Regions from separate parts of the Pectobacterium sp. A5351 genome, predicted to be linked through region 3. Evidence: riboswitches for the same ligand, from Rfam matches in the RefSeq annotation. Region 3 holds a riboswitch; each other region holds the start of a gene.
The links. Region 3 has a riboswitch for thiamine pyrophosphate ahead of thiB (thiamine ABC transporter substrate binding subunit). Riboswitches for the same ligand answer to the same signal wherever they lie in the genome.
Positions count from the first base shown of each region.

Region 1: another riboswitch for thiamine pyrophosphate. It lies ahead of thiM (hydroxyethylthiazole kinase); the one in region 3 lies ahead of thiB (thiamine ABC transporter substrate binding subunit).
Region 2: another riboswitch for thiamine pyrophosphate. It lies ahead of thiC (phosphomethylpyrimidine synthase ThiC); the one in region 3 lies ahead of thiB (thiamine ABC transporter substrate binding subunit).

Region 1 covers NZ_CP116477.1:1,237,165-1,241,885, reverse strand. Annotated here, with positions in the region: gene yegS (lipid kinase YegS) at 1-531, shown strand, start outside; gene psiE (phosphate-starvation-inducible protein PsiE) at 560-967, opposite strand; gene thiD (bifunctional hydroxymethylpyrimidine kinase/phosphomethylpyrimidine kinase) at 1,146-1,949, opposite strand; gene thiM (hydroxyethylthiazole kinase) at 1,946-2,740, opposite strand; TPP riboswitch at 2,778-2,874, opposite strand; gene ahr (NADPH-dependent aldehyde reductase Ahr) at 3,034-4,053, shown strand; gene O1Q74_RS05865 (diguanylate cyclase domain-containing protein) at 4,266-4,448, shown strand.
Region 2 covers NZ_CP116477.1:232,849-237,569, reverse strand. Annotated here, with positions in the region: gene hemE (uroporphyrinogen decarboxylase) at 1-705, opposite strand, end outside; gene nudC (NAD(+) diphosphatase) at 854-1,636, opposite strand; gene rsd (sigma D regulator) at 1,745-2,206, shown strand; TPP riboswitch at 2,329-2,482, shown strand; gene thiC (phosphomethylpyrimidine synthase ThiC) at 2,602-4,581, shown strand; gene thiE (thiamine phosphate synthase) at 4,578-4,721, shown strand, end outside.
Region 3 covers NZ_CP116477.1:3,669,366-3,674,086, forward strand. Annotated here, with positions in the region: gene sgrR (HTH-type transcriptional regulator SgrR) at 1-532, shown strand, start outside; gene O1Q74_RS16880 (aromatic alcohol reductase) at 582-1,511, opposite strand; gene O1Q74_RS16885 (LysR family transcriptional regulator) at 1,781-2,683, shown strand; TPP riboswitch at 2,813-2,909, shown strand; gene thiB (thiamine ABC transporter substrate binding subunit) at 2,990-3,973, shown strand; gene thiP (thiamine/thiamine pyrophosphate ABC transporter permease ThiP) at 3,949-4,721, shown strand, end outside.

The DNA of each region.
Region 1 (4,721 bases), 2.0 Mb from region 3:
ATTGATATCGCCAACGTGAACGACAGCCACTATTTCATCAACATGGCAACGGGCGGCTTCGCCACGCGCATTACCACCGAGACACCCGCCAAGATGAAGGCCGCACTGGGAAGTGCGTCTTACGTGCTACACGCGCTCTTTCGCATGGACATGCTGCAAGCCGAGTGCTGTGAGATTCGCGGGCCGGATTTTCACTGGTCAGGTGATACGCTGGTCATCGCGGTGGGAAATGGTCGTCAGGCTGGCGGCGGACAGGAACTTTGCCCAGAAGCCCTAATTAACGATGGGCTACTGGAACTGAGCGTGCTATCGGCAACCGAGCTGCTGCCGAATATGCTTCAGGCCTGGTTTACCGGCAGCGAAAACCAGAACATGATTTCCGCTACCTTGCCCTGGCTGGAGATCACCGCTCCGGATGATATGACATTTAACCTGGACGGCGAGCCGCTCACCGCCAAACGCTTCCGTATCGAGGTGCTTCCCGCCGCGATTCGCTGCCGCCTGCCGCCCCAGTGCTCGCTGCTGGAATAGCGGCGAATTTCGATTATTCCTGTTTCAACTATTCCCGTTTCAGGCGATTACTGTTTGCCAGATACAGTGTTACCACAAGCAGCAGAATCGCCGCGGAATAAATCAGCGTATCCGATGGGCTTTTGTGATCGACAATAATCAGGCGAATGATGGCCGTAATGCCGATGTAGATAAAATAGCGCAGCGGGAAGTGATAGCCGGACTGAAAATACTTCACGATCAGCGCAATGAATTCAAAATACAGGAAATAGATCACAATGCCTTCTATCAGTTGATAGGAGGAATCTTTCTCGTTGGAGATCAGCAACACTTTCGCCAGATGAAACGTTTCCTTGACCAAAAAAATCACCAGAATGGTCGCCAGCACCAGCAGGCCGATATTGAGTATCGTCTGAAGCGCCTTGGCAGCCATCGCACTGCGAGCAGAACCTGCCATATATTATCCCCACATCCTATTTCACATTAACGCCAAGAATTCACTGCAAAGTAACCGGATGCCCCCGCACTGTCACGCCCAAATACGCTTAATTTAGTTTGAAATTACTGGCAAATATGTCACGTAAAGTACAAGTCAATTTACTTATACCTGCCATACTTCAAGCTGCATGTGCGTTTTACCACCAGCGGTGGAAGTGATGAACGGGGCCGATGCCGTGCCCGACCTCCAGCGTGTCGGCCTGTTGTAATGCCTGCTGTAAATAGTCCTTCGCGGCGTAGACCGTCTCACTCCAGCTATCGTGGCGCGGTCGCAGCGCGGCCAACGCGGCAGACAGCGTGCAGCCGGTGCCGTGCGTATGGCGGGTATTCACGCGCGGGGAACTAAAGCGCTGCGGTTCGGCCTGTCGGCTGAACAGCCAGTCCGGGCTTTCCGCTTCGCTCAGGTGTCCGCCTTTCATCAGCACCGCCTGACAGCCCATAGCCAGCAGCGCTTCACCTTGTTCGCGCATTTCCCGCTCGTTGGTGGCCGGTGACGTATTCAGCAGCGCCGCGGCTTCCGGCAGATTGGGCGTAATCAGAGAAACCAGCGGCAGCAGTTCACGACGGATCGACTCCACCGCCTCCGGTGCCAATAACGGATCGCCACTTTTCGCCAGCATCACCGTATCCAACACCACGAAAGGCACGGCATAATGGCGCAGGCGTTCGGCAACCGCGTCAACAATATCGGTCTGCGCCAGCATGCCAATCTTGGCGCTGTCGATACGTACATCGCTCAGCACCGAATCCAGCTGCACCGCGACAAAATCCGGTTCAATCCGGTAGACAGACTGCACGCCGCGCGTATTTTGCGCCACCAGCGCAGTAATGACTGACGTCCCATAAGCCCCTAACGCGGAAAAGGCTTTTAAATCCGCCTGAATACCCGCACCGCCGCTCGGATCGGTGCCTGCAATCGTCAACGCATTGATACGCTTCATGCCAGATCCTCCGCGCGCAGGGTATAGAGCCTATCAAGGAAATTGGGTATAAAACTCCCCGTTCCTTGCGATGTCAAAGCTGCCTGCTGCCCCGCTAATGCCATGACATAGCACGCCGCCGCCACGTGGGATAATCGTTCCCCTTCCAGAGCACAGAAACCCGCGACGACCGCCGACAGCGCACAGCCCGTACCAACCACGCGCGTCATCATGCTATCGCCGCCGCTTACCGCAATATCACGTTCGCCGTCCGTGACATAATCCACCACGCCAGTCACCGCAACGATCGTCCCCACCTTTCTCGCCAGTTCACGCGCAGCAGGAAGCGCCGCCAGCGAATCGTCGGCGCTATCGACGCCACGCCCCTGTGCGGCTAACCCCGCCAGCGCCATGATTTCAGATGCATTGCCGCGAATCGCCTCGGGTTTCCATGCCAGCAATTCCCGACAAAATTCGCTCCGAAAGGTCAAGCCGCCTACGGCAACCGGATCGAGCACCCACGGTTTCCCCGCCAGATGCGCGCTGTTTACCGCCGTCCGCATCGCATCGGCACGTGTACGCTCCAACGTCCCGACATTAATCAGCAGCGCATCCGCCACCGCGCTGAACTGCGCGGCTTCTTCGGGATCGACCACCATCGCAGGCGACGCATTCAGAGCCAGCAGCACGTTAGCAGTAAAAGATTGCACCACATCGTTGGTCAGGCAGTGCACCAGCGGCGAGGCAGAACGGAATTGAGTAAGTGATGTTGCTGCCTGAGCGGCAGAAAAGTCGGCAGGTCGAGTGTTCATAGGTCTCCCAACCGGCGTGGAAGAAGGCGGCAACCGGTGGGGCATACCGTGACTTCCCTACGCTGGCATTATCCAGATCAGGTGGTACGGGTATTTCTCAGCCTTCACAAAGAAGGGCACCCCGAGTCATGTACTTAGACTTCGCAGCATAAGTAAGTGACGCCAGTAAAGCAAGCCATCGCCCGTACGACTCTCCCCGACACAAAATGAAAAACCACAGGCACGTTGTGACATAGAGAAAAACGCCATAACCCTTTAGACTGGTTAATCAAACCCATACTGAGGAGATTGTGATGACGATAATCAAGAGTTATGCCGCACCGGAAGCAGGCGCAGCGCTGGAGTTGTATGAGTTTGATGCGGGTGAACTGCATGCGGAAGACGTCGAAGTCGTGGTTGATTATTGCGGCGTATGCCATTCCGATCTGTCGATGATCGATAACGAATGGGGCATGTCGAGCTATCCGCTGGTTGCCGGGCATGAAGTGATTGGCCGCGTTCACGCACTGGGCGATGCGGCGAAAAACAAGGGACTAAAGATTGGTCAGCGCGTTGGTATTGGCTGGACGGCACGTAGCTGTGGGCACTGCGATGCCTGTATCAGCGGCAGCCAAACCAACTGCCAGCAAGGCAGCGTACCAACCATCCTGAATAAAGGCGGTTTCGCCGATAAGATTCGCGCAAACTGGCAGTGGGCGATCCCGCTTCCTGAGTCCATTGATATCGAATCAGCAGGTCCGTTGCTGTGTGGCGGCATCACCGTATTCAAACCGCTGTTAATGCACCATGTCACCGCAACCAGCCGCGTCGGTGTGATCGGCATCGGTGGACTGGGGCATATCGCGATTAAACTCCTGCACGCGATGGGTTGTGAAGTCACGGCATTCAGCTCGAATCCAGCCAAAGAGCAGGAAGTATTAGCGATGGGTGCCGATAAGGTCGTCAACAGTCGTGACCCGCAGGCGCTGACCGCACTGGCAGGCCAGTTCGATCTCATCATCAACACCGTGAGTGTCGATCTGGAATGGCAACCTTACTTCAACGCGCTCGCCTATAACGGCAAATTCCATACCGTCGGTGCAGTGATGAAGCCATTTAGCGTTCCAGCCTTTACGCTCATCGCAGGCGACCGCAGCGTTTCCGGCTCTTCTACTGGCTCGCCGCATGAGCTTCGTTCTCTGATGAAACTCGCCGCTCGTGCCAAAGTTAAACCGCAAACGGAGCTATTCCCGATGTCGAAAATCAATGAAGCTATCCAGCACGTGCGTGACGGCAAAGCCCGTTACCGCGTCGTACTGAAAGCCGATTTTTAATCGGTAAAGACGCCTGAGCGATCGGGCGTCGACTTTTGAGGTGATGCAAGAGGAGATCCGCAATGCCTTTCAAAGAATATAACCACGATTTTATTATCAATAACAAATATGTCGAAGCCAGAATACAGTCATTTAGCGGTGAACTGACTCAACGCCCTAATCATCGATTTTTATTAATGAATTAAAAAACTCGACGCGAAAACGCGCTATTTATTATCGACATCGATAATTTCAAAGTCATTAATGATAAATATGGCGATACAAAAAGCGATGACATATTAAGTAAGTTCGGCCATATTCTTTCCCGTTTCGATAACAGTGAGGTCGTGGCAACTCGAATCGGGGGCGAAGAGTTCACAATTATTCTGTATGCAGGAAGGCAAGACCGGTATTAAAAATACGCGAACAAAATCATTATCAAGAATATGAACCACCTTTCTGTCAGCATTGGCGCGGGTAAAAACACCACAGAGCACGTTATGAAACGCGTGGATATCGCACTTTAGCAGACTAAAAACACCGGTACAGGCAAAGTGGAATGGGCTACTGAGCCGAAAGAAAAACCCCTTTAGCCCGAACCAATACACGGTCGCACGAACGCACCGCTTTCTTAATCATCATAAAAGCTACTGAAAATGATATTCCCCTCACCATGACTCACTCGCCAA
Region 2 (4,721 bases), 960 kb from region 3:
TTGTAAACCATCAACAATCTTATGCATGTACCGCAGGGAGAATTCTTTGTAGTCACGTCCGCTCAGCGCGCCGCCCCAGGTATCGAATACCATGACCGCCTGCGCGCCAGCGCGAATTTGCGCGTTGAGATAAAGAATGACGCTATCAGCCAGCTTATCCAGCAGCAGGTGTAACGTTTTAGGCTCAGCGAACATCATTTTCTTGATGACGGTAAACGCTTTGCTGCTACCGCCTTCAACCATATAGGTCGCCAGCGTCCACGGGCTGCCCGAGAAACCGATCAACGGCACTTCACCGGCAAGGTTTTTACGGATCGTCCGCACCGCGTTCATCACATAACCCAGTTCCTGCTCTGGATCGGGAACTGGCAGGTTCACCACATCGGCATGGGACGTAATAGGAGAATGGAAACGAGGGCCTTCCCCCGCTTCAAAATAGAGCCCTAATCCCATAGCATCAGGGATGGTCAGGATATCGGAGAACAGGATTGCCGCATCCAGCGCATAGCGCCGTAAAGGTTGTAACGTGACTTCGCAAGCCAGTTCTGCGCTTTTACACAGCGACATAAAATCCCCCGCCTGCGCGCGCGTTGCCTTATATTCCGGCAAATAACGCCCCGCCTGACGCATCATCCACACCGGGGTAACATCAACGGGTTGGCGCAATAACGCCCGCAAGTAGCGATCGTTTTTCAGATCAGTCATGTTCTTTTCCTTTCAACCTCACGGCGGTTCGACACCGGGTAGATATGATGAAACGGATGCGTTATAAAACGAACGCTTTATAAAACGAATACGCTATGACGCGAGTACGTTGTGTACGCGAGCCATTCATGGCGCAAATAGTACCACGTCAGCCTTCGTTCTCGTGATAAGTGCGACACAACACCACCGTATCTTCGATAAGCCGACGTGCCACGGTGCCCGGCGGGGGCAGTTGCGGGAGTTGGTCAAAGCGGAACCAGCCCGCGTCACGCAGCTCTTTCGGGTCGTGCTTGATGTCTCCACCCGCATACTCAGCCATAAACGCCATCATCAACGAATGCGGGAAAGGCCAAGGCTGCGAACTCACGTAGCGCAGGTTTTTTATCTGGATTTGGCTCTCTTCCATCACCTCACGTACGACCGTCTGTTCCAACGTTTCACCGACTTCCACAAACCCAGCCAGCACGGTGTACATATTTCCGCGATGTCGATTATGCTGCGCCAGCAAAATCTCATCGCCACGGCGAATCGCGACAATGATGCAAGGTGCGATCTGCGGATAATAACGCTCTTTGCAGTGGTGGCATAAGCACGCCAGTTCCGTTTTACTCCGCACCATTTCATGGCCGCAGTAACCGCAAAAACGATGAGAACGATAGAACTCAGCCAGCTGTACACCTCGCCCCGCCAGTTGGAATAAGCCCACGTCCTGCTCGAGCAGTTGGCGAACCGAGGCCATATCGGTATCACGGCCCTGACACACCAGCCAGACGGGCTGTTCTTGCCATTCGCCGATTTGGCGAGCCGTTTTCCCCTGCAAAGACCACTCTATCGCCGTTCCACACGGTAATTCTCCCTGGGGCAGCCAGATTTGTACCGCATCGCTAACCACCCACCAGCCGGTCTCATCACCTTTTAGCGTCTGTTCCATATCTTTTTATTGCTCCACTGCCACTTCACTGGCATTTTACATTCAGAGTGATTACATAAGTTTTATAACTGGGATTTCAGTTATTTCTTACCCTTCACGGAGTCAACGATGCTAAACCAGCTACAAAGTCTGACTGAATACGTTGGTGGCAATAATGCGTTAATCGACCAATGGCTACAAGCGCGTAAGCAGCTTCTGGTGGCTTACTATCATCTGGTTGGCATCAAGCCGAACAAGGAAGCGCTTTCTCTTCTGGATGAAGAAGCATTGGATAATTTTTGCCAGAATCTGGTGGATTACCTTTCTACCGGCCACTTTCATTTATACGAAAAGATGCTGCATGAAGCAGCGACACACAGCGAACAGCTCTTAGCCCTTTCCACCCAGCTCGACCTCGCCTTGCAAAATAACACGCAGCACATTATGACGTTTTACGATAGCCATTTGGCGGCCGCCATCGACCATGATAACTGTCTCAAATTTCAGCAGGCACTCTCCAGCGTCGGTGAAGCTCTGGAAGAGCGTTTTACGTTAGAAGACAACATGATCCGTCTGGTTTACGACAACTAGCGGTCATTTGACGTTATTTAAAAACATCGCCACACGCTGTACAGGCAAAAGCGACACGCTTTGACATCCGCGTTTTGCCGACATACAGTGTAGGGGTTTTATTGGCCCGTTTAAGAAACGGGCATATCTTGTCGGAGTGCCTAGCGTGCTCGTGTTTTGTTTTACGAAATCAATCGTTTTACGAAACCTATGAGCGCACAGGCTGAGACCGTTAATTCGGGATCCGCGGAACCTGATCGGGTTAATACCTGCGAAGGGAACAAGAGTAATGCACCTCATTGAGATTGAGCCCAAGGCTGCGTATTCCTACATACCTGCTCTGATGCTTGATATCATTATTACTCCCTCCGGCTCCAGACAAGCAATCTTCCCTTTACGTCTTACAGGAACTTGCTATGTCTACAGAACCCTTGTCTATAAAAACCTCGTCGGTAAAGACAGAGTTATCTACAGCATCCAAATCGGGTCGCCGCGAGCAGCGTTCCGCCGCCCAGCAATTTATCGACACCTTACAGGGAACAGCCTTCCCTAATTCCAAACGTATCTACCTTGCAGGTTCGCGCGACGATATTCACGTGCCAATGCGAGAAATTCAGCTCAGCCCGACGCTACTCGGCGGCAGCAAAGACAATCCGCAATACGAACCCAATGAACCGATCCCGGTTTATGATACGTCAGGGCCCTATGGCGACCCCGCCGCCCAACCCGATGTCCGCGTTGGCTTAGCGAAGCTGCGCGCCAGTTGGATTGCCGAACGTCACGACACCGAGGCGCTATCCGGCGTCAGTTCCGATTTCACTCAGCAGCGTCTGGCAGATGCCGGTCTTGATCATCTGCGCTTCGAACACTTGCCACGGCCGCTTCGTGCCAAAGCGGGCAAACGCGTCACTCAGCTTCACTATGCACGACAGGGGATCATTACCCCCGAAATGGAATTTATCGCCATTCGCGAAAATATGGGACGCGAGCGTATTCGCACTGACGTGCTGCGCCAGCAGCATCCGGGGCAAAGTTTCGGTGCACTTCTGCCGGAAAACATCACGCCGGAATTCGTTCGTCAGGAAGTCGCCGCCGGTCGCGCCATTATTCCTTCCAACATCAACCATCCCGAATCAGAGCCGATGATCATCGGACGCAATTTTCTGGTGAAGGTTAACGCCAATATCGGTAATTCCGCCGTGACGTCCTCCATCGAAGAAGAGGTGGAAAAGCTGGTCTGGTCTACCCGCTGGGGCGCGGATACGGTGATGGATCTCTCAACTGGCCGCTATATTCATGAAACCCGCGAGTGGATTCTGCGCAACAGTCCCGTGCCAATCGGTACCGTGCCAATCTATCAGGCGCTGGAAAAAGTGAACGGCGTGGCGGAAAACCTGAATTGGGAAATGTTCCGCGATACGCTGCTGGAACAGGCAGAACAGGGCGTGGACTATTTCACTATCCATGCGGGTGTGCTGCTGCGCTATGTACCGATGACGGCCAAACGCCTGACCGGCATCGTCTCACGCGGCGGTTCCATTATGGCGAAATGGTGCCTGTCACATCACACAGAAAGCTTCCTGTACGAACACTTCCGCGAAATCTGTGAAATCTGTGCCGCTTATGACGTCGCGCTGTCACTAGGCGATGGCTTACGTCCCGGCTCCATTCAGGATGCCAACGACGAAGCCCAGTTTGCTGAGCTACATACGTTGGGCGAGCTGACCAAAATCGCCTGGGAATACGACGTACAGGTGATGATCGAAGGCCCCGGCCATGTTCCGATGCAGATGATCCGCCGCAACATGACCGAAGAACTGGAGCACTGCCATGAAGCGCCATTCTATACGCTCGGCCCGTTAACCACCGATATCGCACCGGGTTACGATCACTTCACCTCCGGCATCGGTGCCGCCATGATCGGCTGGTTCGGCTGCGCGATGCTCTGTTATGTAACGCCGAAGGAACATCTAGGCCTGCCGAACAAAGAAGACGTCAAACAGGGGCTGATTACCTACAAGATCGCCGCTCACGCCGCCGATCTGGCGAAAGGTCATCCCGGTGCGCAGATCCGTGATAACGCCATGTCGAAAGCACGTTTCGAATTCCGCTGGGAAGACCAGTTCAATCTGGCGCTCGATCCCCAAACGGCACGTGCCTACCACGATGAAACGCTGCCGCAGGAATCCGGTAAAGTCGCTCACTTCTGTTCTATGTGCGGCCCCAAATTCTGCTCGATGAAAATCTCACAGGAAGTACGCGACTACGCCGCGAAACAGGAAGCGGAAGCCAAACCGATCGAAGTGGGTATGGCGCAGATGTCGCAAGAATTCCGCTCTCGCGGCAGCGAGCTTTATCACAGCGCCACCAGCCTGCAAACCGAGGAAAGCAAATGACAGACTCGACGCCTTTTGCCCCAACGGCGCAGCGGCTGGGGCTGTATCCCGTCGTCGATAGCGTGGAGTGGATTGAACGCTTACTCAGCATCGGGGTGAAAACGATCCAGCTCAGGATCAAAGATCGGTCAGATGAACAA
Region 3 (4,721 bases):
TTGGTCGCCGGCCTACAGTCTGCTGCCGCGCTGGCACCATCATCACCCCGATATACCGCAATCCCTTCCCAAAGGGCTGACGGACGTCACACTCACGTTCTATCAGGCACACCCTGAATACCGGATATTAAGCGAGATTATGCGCACGCTGCTGGCGCAGCATGGCGTCACATTGCATATCCAGACGGTCAGTTACGAAGACTGGTATCAAGGGAACGCCGAGAGCGATATCTGGTTTGGCAGCCTGAACTGCTATTTGCCGCTCGAATTCTCCCTGTTCGCGATGCTCTACGAACTCCCGCTGGTACAGCACTGCCTGGATGACGATCTGCTCGCGGATGCGCAACAGTGGCGTAACCAGACGCTACCGATGGCGGAGTGGTGTGAAAAACTGATCGCCAGCGGTCAACTGCACCCTCTGCTGCATCATTGGCTGCAACTTCAGGGGCAGCGCAGTATGCGCGGCGTCAGGATGAATATGCTGGGCTGGTTTGATTTTAAATCTGCCTGGTTCGCGCCGCCGGAACGCTGACGGTATCTGAAAAGTGCGGAGCAAAGAGAATTGCACCGCACCCTTCTGCCTATTTTTGCAGTTGCATCCGTAAGAAATGCTCGACGTCGACCGTCTCGTAGCCATTACGTTGATTGAACGTACCGGATTTGTCCCACCACATCCCCTCACCCAAAGCGAACGCGGCACGATAGCGCGCCATGACGTCATCTGGAGCCACCTGCAAATCCGTGCGCAATTTGTCCAGAGTCCACACGTCTTTCTTAAACGCTTTCCCCGTCACACGTTCGACAACATCGGCAAGCTGCGCGTATGAGATCGTGTCACCTGCCACATGAATAACCTCATTCGCCAATCGAGGTTCAGCCAGCAAGATTTCCGTCGTGAGCCAACCTATGTCTTCGGGGATCGTCACTGTCACTTTGGTATCCCAGCTTCCCAGAGCGTGAAGGGTCTCACGCTCCAGATCCACCACGTCAAAGGCGGGCTCAAACAGGAAACTCGTGAACATGCCGGTCGACACAATCACCCATTCGGTACTCTGTTGGCTGCGTAACAACTGCCTCACATCATACTGTTCATCAAAAACCGGATGGCCGCTGTGTCGCCCCACGACATCATAGTCAACACCGAACTGCCAAGGGAAATAGCGTGCGACATTGGCAGCCAGCACCGCTCTGGTGATTTTCATCTGAGTACCCGGCCCTGCCACAAATCCCGAACAATTCAATACCGTCTTATAATTCCTGAAAAGCCCCGTAAGCATGTGTTCATCAGATGCGAGATCGAATCCCATAACGTCAATCCCTAATGCACGGAGTTCGATCAATCTTGCCCGATCCTGCACAGACGGATCGTTAATCGTGTCTGGCGAAACAAGTGCCGTAACCGACAACGACAAGGCTCGCGCACGCGGTGCGAGAGCACGCAATACCGCCATACCGAGCTGTCCTGCGCCAAGCACAAGAATATCTTTCAACACTGTTCCGCTATCATTCATCTCTTAATTCCTTAAAAATTTCAAATTATCTCTATCACAAGGAGTGGTGAAGCATTCCCGAGCATTCCGCGTTCCAACCTATCGCTGATTTCCAAAAATGCCTTAAATTATGGAAAAACCCGAAGAACAGGTGTTATGTTATACAAAAATACGCGCATGATAAGACTCAGCCACACCATTTAATAATTTGATTTTTTCAAACAATTAAGCGATATGATCGCCTTGTCGACGAGCACAACGTTTCATCACAAAACAGGAAACATCATCGAATGGATCGATTTCAGGCTATGGAAATATTCATCCGTGTTGTCGATGCGGGGAGTTTCAAAAAAGCGGCAGAAACCCTGCATGTTCTGCCCTCCACCGTAACGCGCAGTATCAAGGAACTTGAATCACATCTTGGGGCGCGGTTGCTTAACCGAACAACGCGAGCACTCAGTATTACGGATGTTGGCCTACGCTATTACGACAGTTGCAAAGCGATCTTGCGTGACGTATACGACGTTGAAAACATGACGGCACAGCAGGAAGAAGTGCAGGGAACGATCAGAGTCGGGGCGACACCTTCGCTGGTCAAAAACTTCCTCATTCCAGACCTGTCAGGCTTCTGTGAGCGCTATCCGGGAATAAAGTTGGACTTCCACTTGGGCGATGCCACGGTGGATATTGTTCAGAATGGTATCGATTGTGTCATCAGAACCGGAGAACCGCCGTTATCGCGATTGGTCGCACGGCGACTCGGTGCGTTCCATTGGTATATTTGCGCCTCCCCACGCTATCTTGAACAGCATGGACACCCGACAACGTTAGCGTCGCTCAACAAGCATGCCGCAGTAGGCTATCCCCACAGCCGGACGGGTCGTTCAACTCGCTGGGATTTTCACGATGGAACGCACACCGCAGCGATACCAATCGCCGCACCAATCAGCGTAAATGACACCGATGCCTATCTTGCCGCGGGTGTAGCCGGCCTGGGGCTCATACGCATTGCCAGCTATATGGTGCGCCAGCAACTTGCTGATGGACATCTTGTCAGGCTACTTCCTGACATCAGTGCCCCGCTTGAACCTATTTTCATTCTCTACCCACAAAGCCGCCACCTCTCGCCAGCTATTCGCGCCTTTATCGACTGGTGTACTGCGCGAATCGAGCAAGAGTCGGCGCAATGGTGAATATCTACAATCAGGACAACAGAGGCCACGCCACGGCCTCTGGGTGAGCGTTTGATTTTAAATCCGCCTGATTCGCGCCACCGGAACGCCAAGAGCCTTTCGCTGCTCGGCTTAACCCTTTACAATGTGCCGTTCTCAACGGGGTGCGGAAGATTTTTCGCTGAGAAGATACCCGTCGAACCTGATCCGGTTAATACCGGCGAAGGGATTTGAGAGTGCGGCTCATTGCTGCCTCAAAGTCCTTTGCCACCCTATGATTCTCAGGAGTGCAAAGTGTTAAATCAATTACTACCGCGTTCAGCCACCGTGCTGAAAACCAGCCTGTCTTGCCTGTTACTGATCTCTGCTTCGGCCTTCGCCAAGCCCGCACTTACCGTTTATACCTATGACTCATTCGCTTCCGAGTGGGGTCCTGGGCCTGTCATCAAGACCGCGTTTGAAAAAGAGTGCGAGTGCGAACTGAATTTCGTCGCGTTGGAAGATGGTGCCTCACTGCTGAACCGGCTGCGTATGGAAGGTAAAAACAGCAAGGCGGATGTCATTCTGGGGCTGGACAACAACCTGTTGCAGGCGGCGGAACAAACCGGCCTGTTTGCCCCGCACAATCTGGACACCAGCGCCGTTACGGTGCCGGGCGGTTGGAACAACAAGACGTTCGTCCCTTACGACTACGGCTATTTCGCATTTGTGTATAACAAAGACACGCTGAAGAACCCGCCGAAAAGCCTGCATGAGCTGGTGGACAGCAACGCACCGTGGAAAGTGATCTATCAGGATCCACGCACCAGCACCCCAGGGCTGGGTCTGCTGCTATGGATGCAGAAAGTGTACGGCGATGATGCGCCGCAAGCCTGGCAGAAGCTGGCGAAGAAAACCGTCACCGTCACCAAAGGCTGGAGCGAAGCCTATGGTCTGTTCTTGAAAGGGGAAGCCGATCTGGTGCTGAGCTACACCACGTCACCGGCCTACCACATCATTGAAGAGAAGAAAGATAACTACGCGGCGGCGACCTTCAGCGAAGGGCACTACCTGCAAATTGAAATCGCCGGGCAGCTGGTTTCCAGCAAAAATCCCGAGTTGGCGAAACGCTTTATGCAGTTCATCCTGAGCCCAACCTTCCAGCAGGCGATCCCCACCACGAACTGGATGTACCCTGCGGTTAAAACTGACCTGCCAGCAGGCTTCGCCACACTCGCGGTGCCGGAGAAAGCCATGCAGTTTAGCGCGCAGGAAGTCGCTGACCAAAGGACGCAGTGGATTCAGGCATGGCAACGCGCCGTCAGCCACTAATCGGCGGACGTCTGTGGCCAGGGCTACTGGCCACAACGCTGTTAATTTCCGTTGCCACGCTGGCTTTCGGTGCCCTGTGGCTACAGGCGCCCGAAAGCCAGTGGCGCACGCTATGGCATGACAGTTATCTCTGGCATGTTATTCGGTTTACCTTCTGGCAGGCGTTTCTCTCTGCGCTGTTTTCTACCGTTCCGGCCATTTTTCTCGCCAGAGCGCTGTATCGACGACGCTTTCCCGGCTACCGCTGGCTGCTGCGCCTGTGCGCGATGACGCTGGTGTTGCCCGTGCTGGTTGCCGTTTTTGGCCTACTCAGCGTATATGGGCGTCAGGGCTGGCTAGCCTCTGCACTGAGCGGATTTGGCCTGAAATACACATTTTCCCCCTATGGATTGCAGGGCATCCTGCTGGCGCATGTTTTCTTCAATTTGCCGCTGGCAACCCGATTGCTGTTGCAGTCGCTGGAGGGGATTGCTACCGAGCAACGTCAGTTGGCTGCGAATCTGGGCATGAACAACTGGCAGCATTTCCGTCTGCTGGAGTGGCCCGCTCTGCGCCGACAGATTTTACCGACCGGCGCACTGATTTTTATGCTCTGTTTTGCCAGCTTTGCGACGGTGCTGTCGCTGGGCGGCGGCCCACAGGCAACGACGATTGAGCTGGCCATCTATCAGGCATTAAGCTTTGATTACGATCCGGCACGCGCGGCGCTGCTGGCGTTAATTCAGATGGTTTGCTGTCTGGGTTTGGT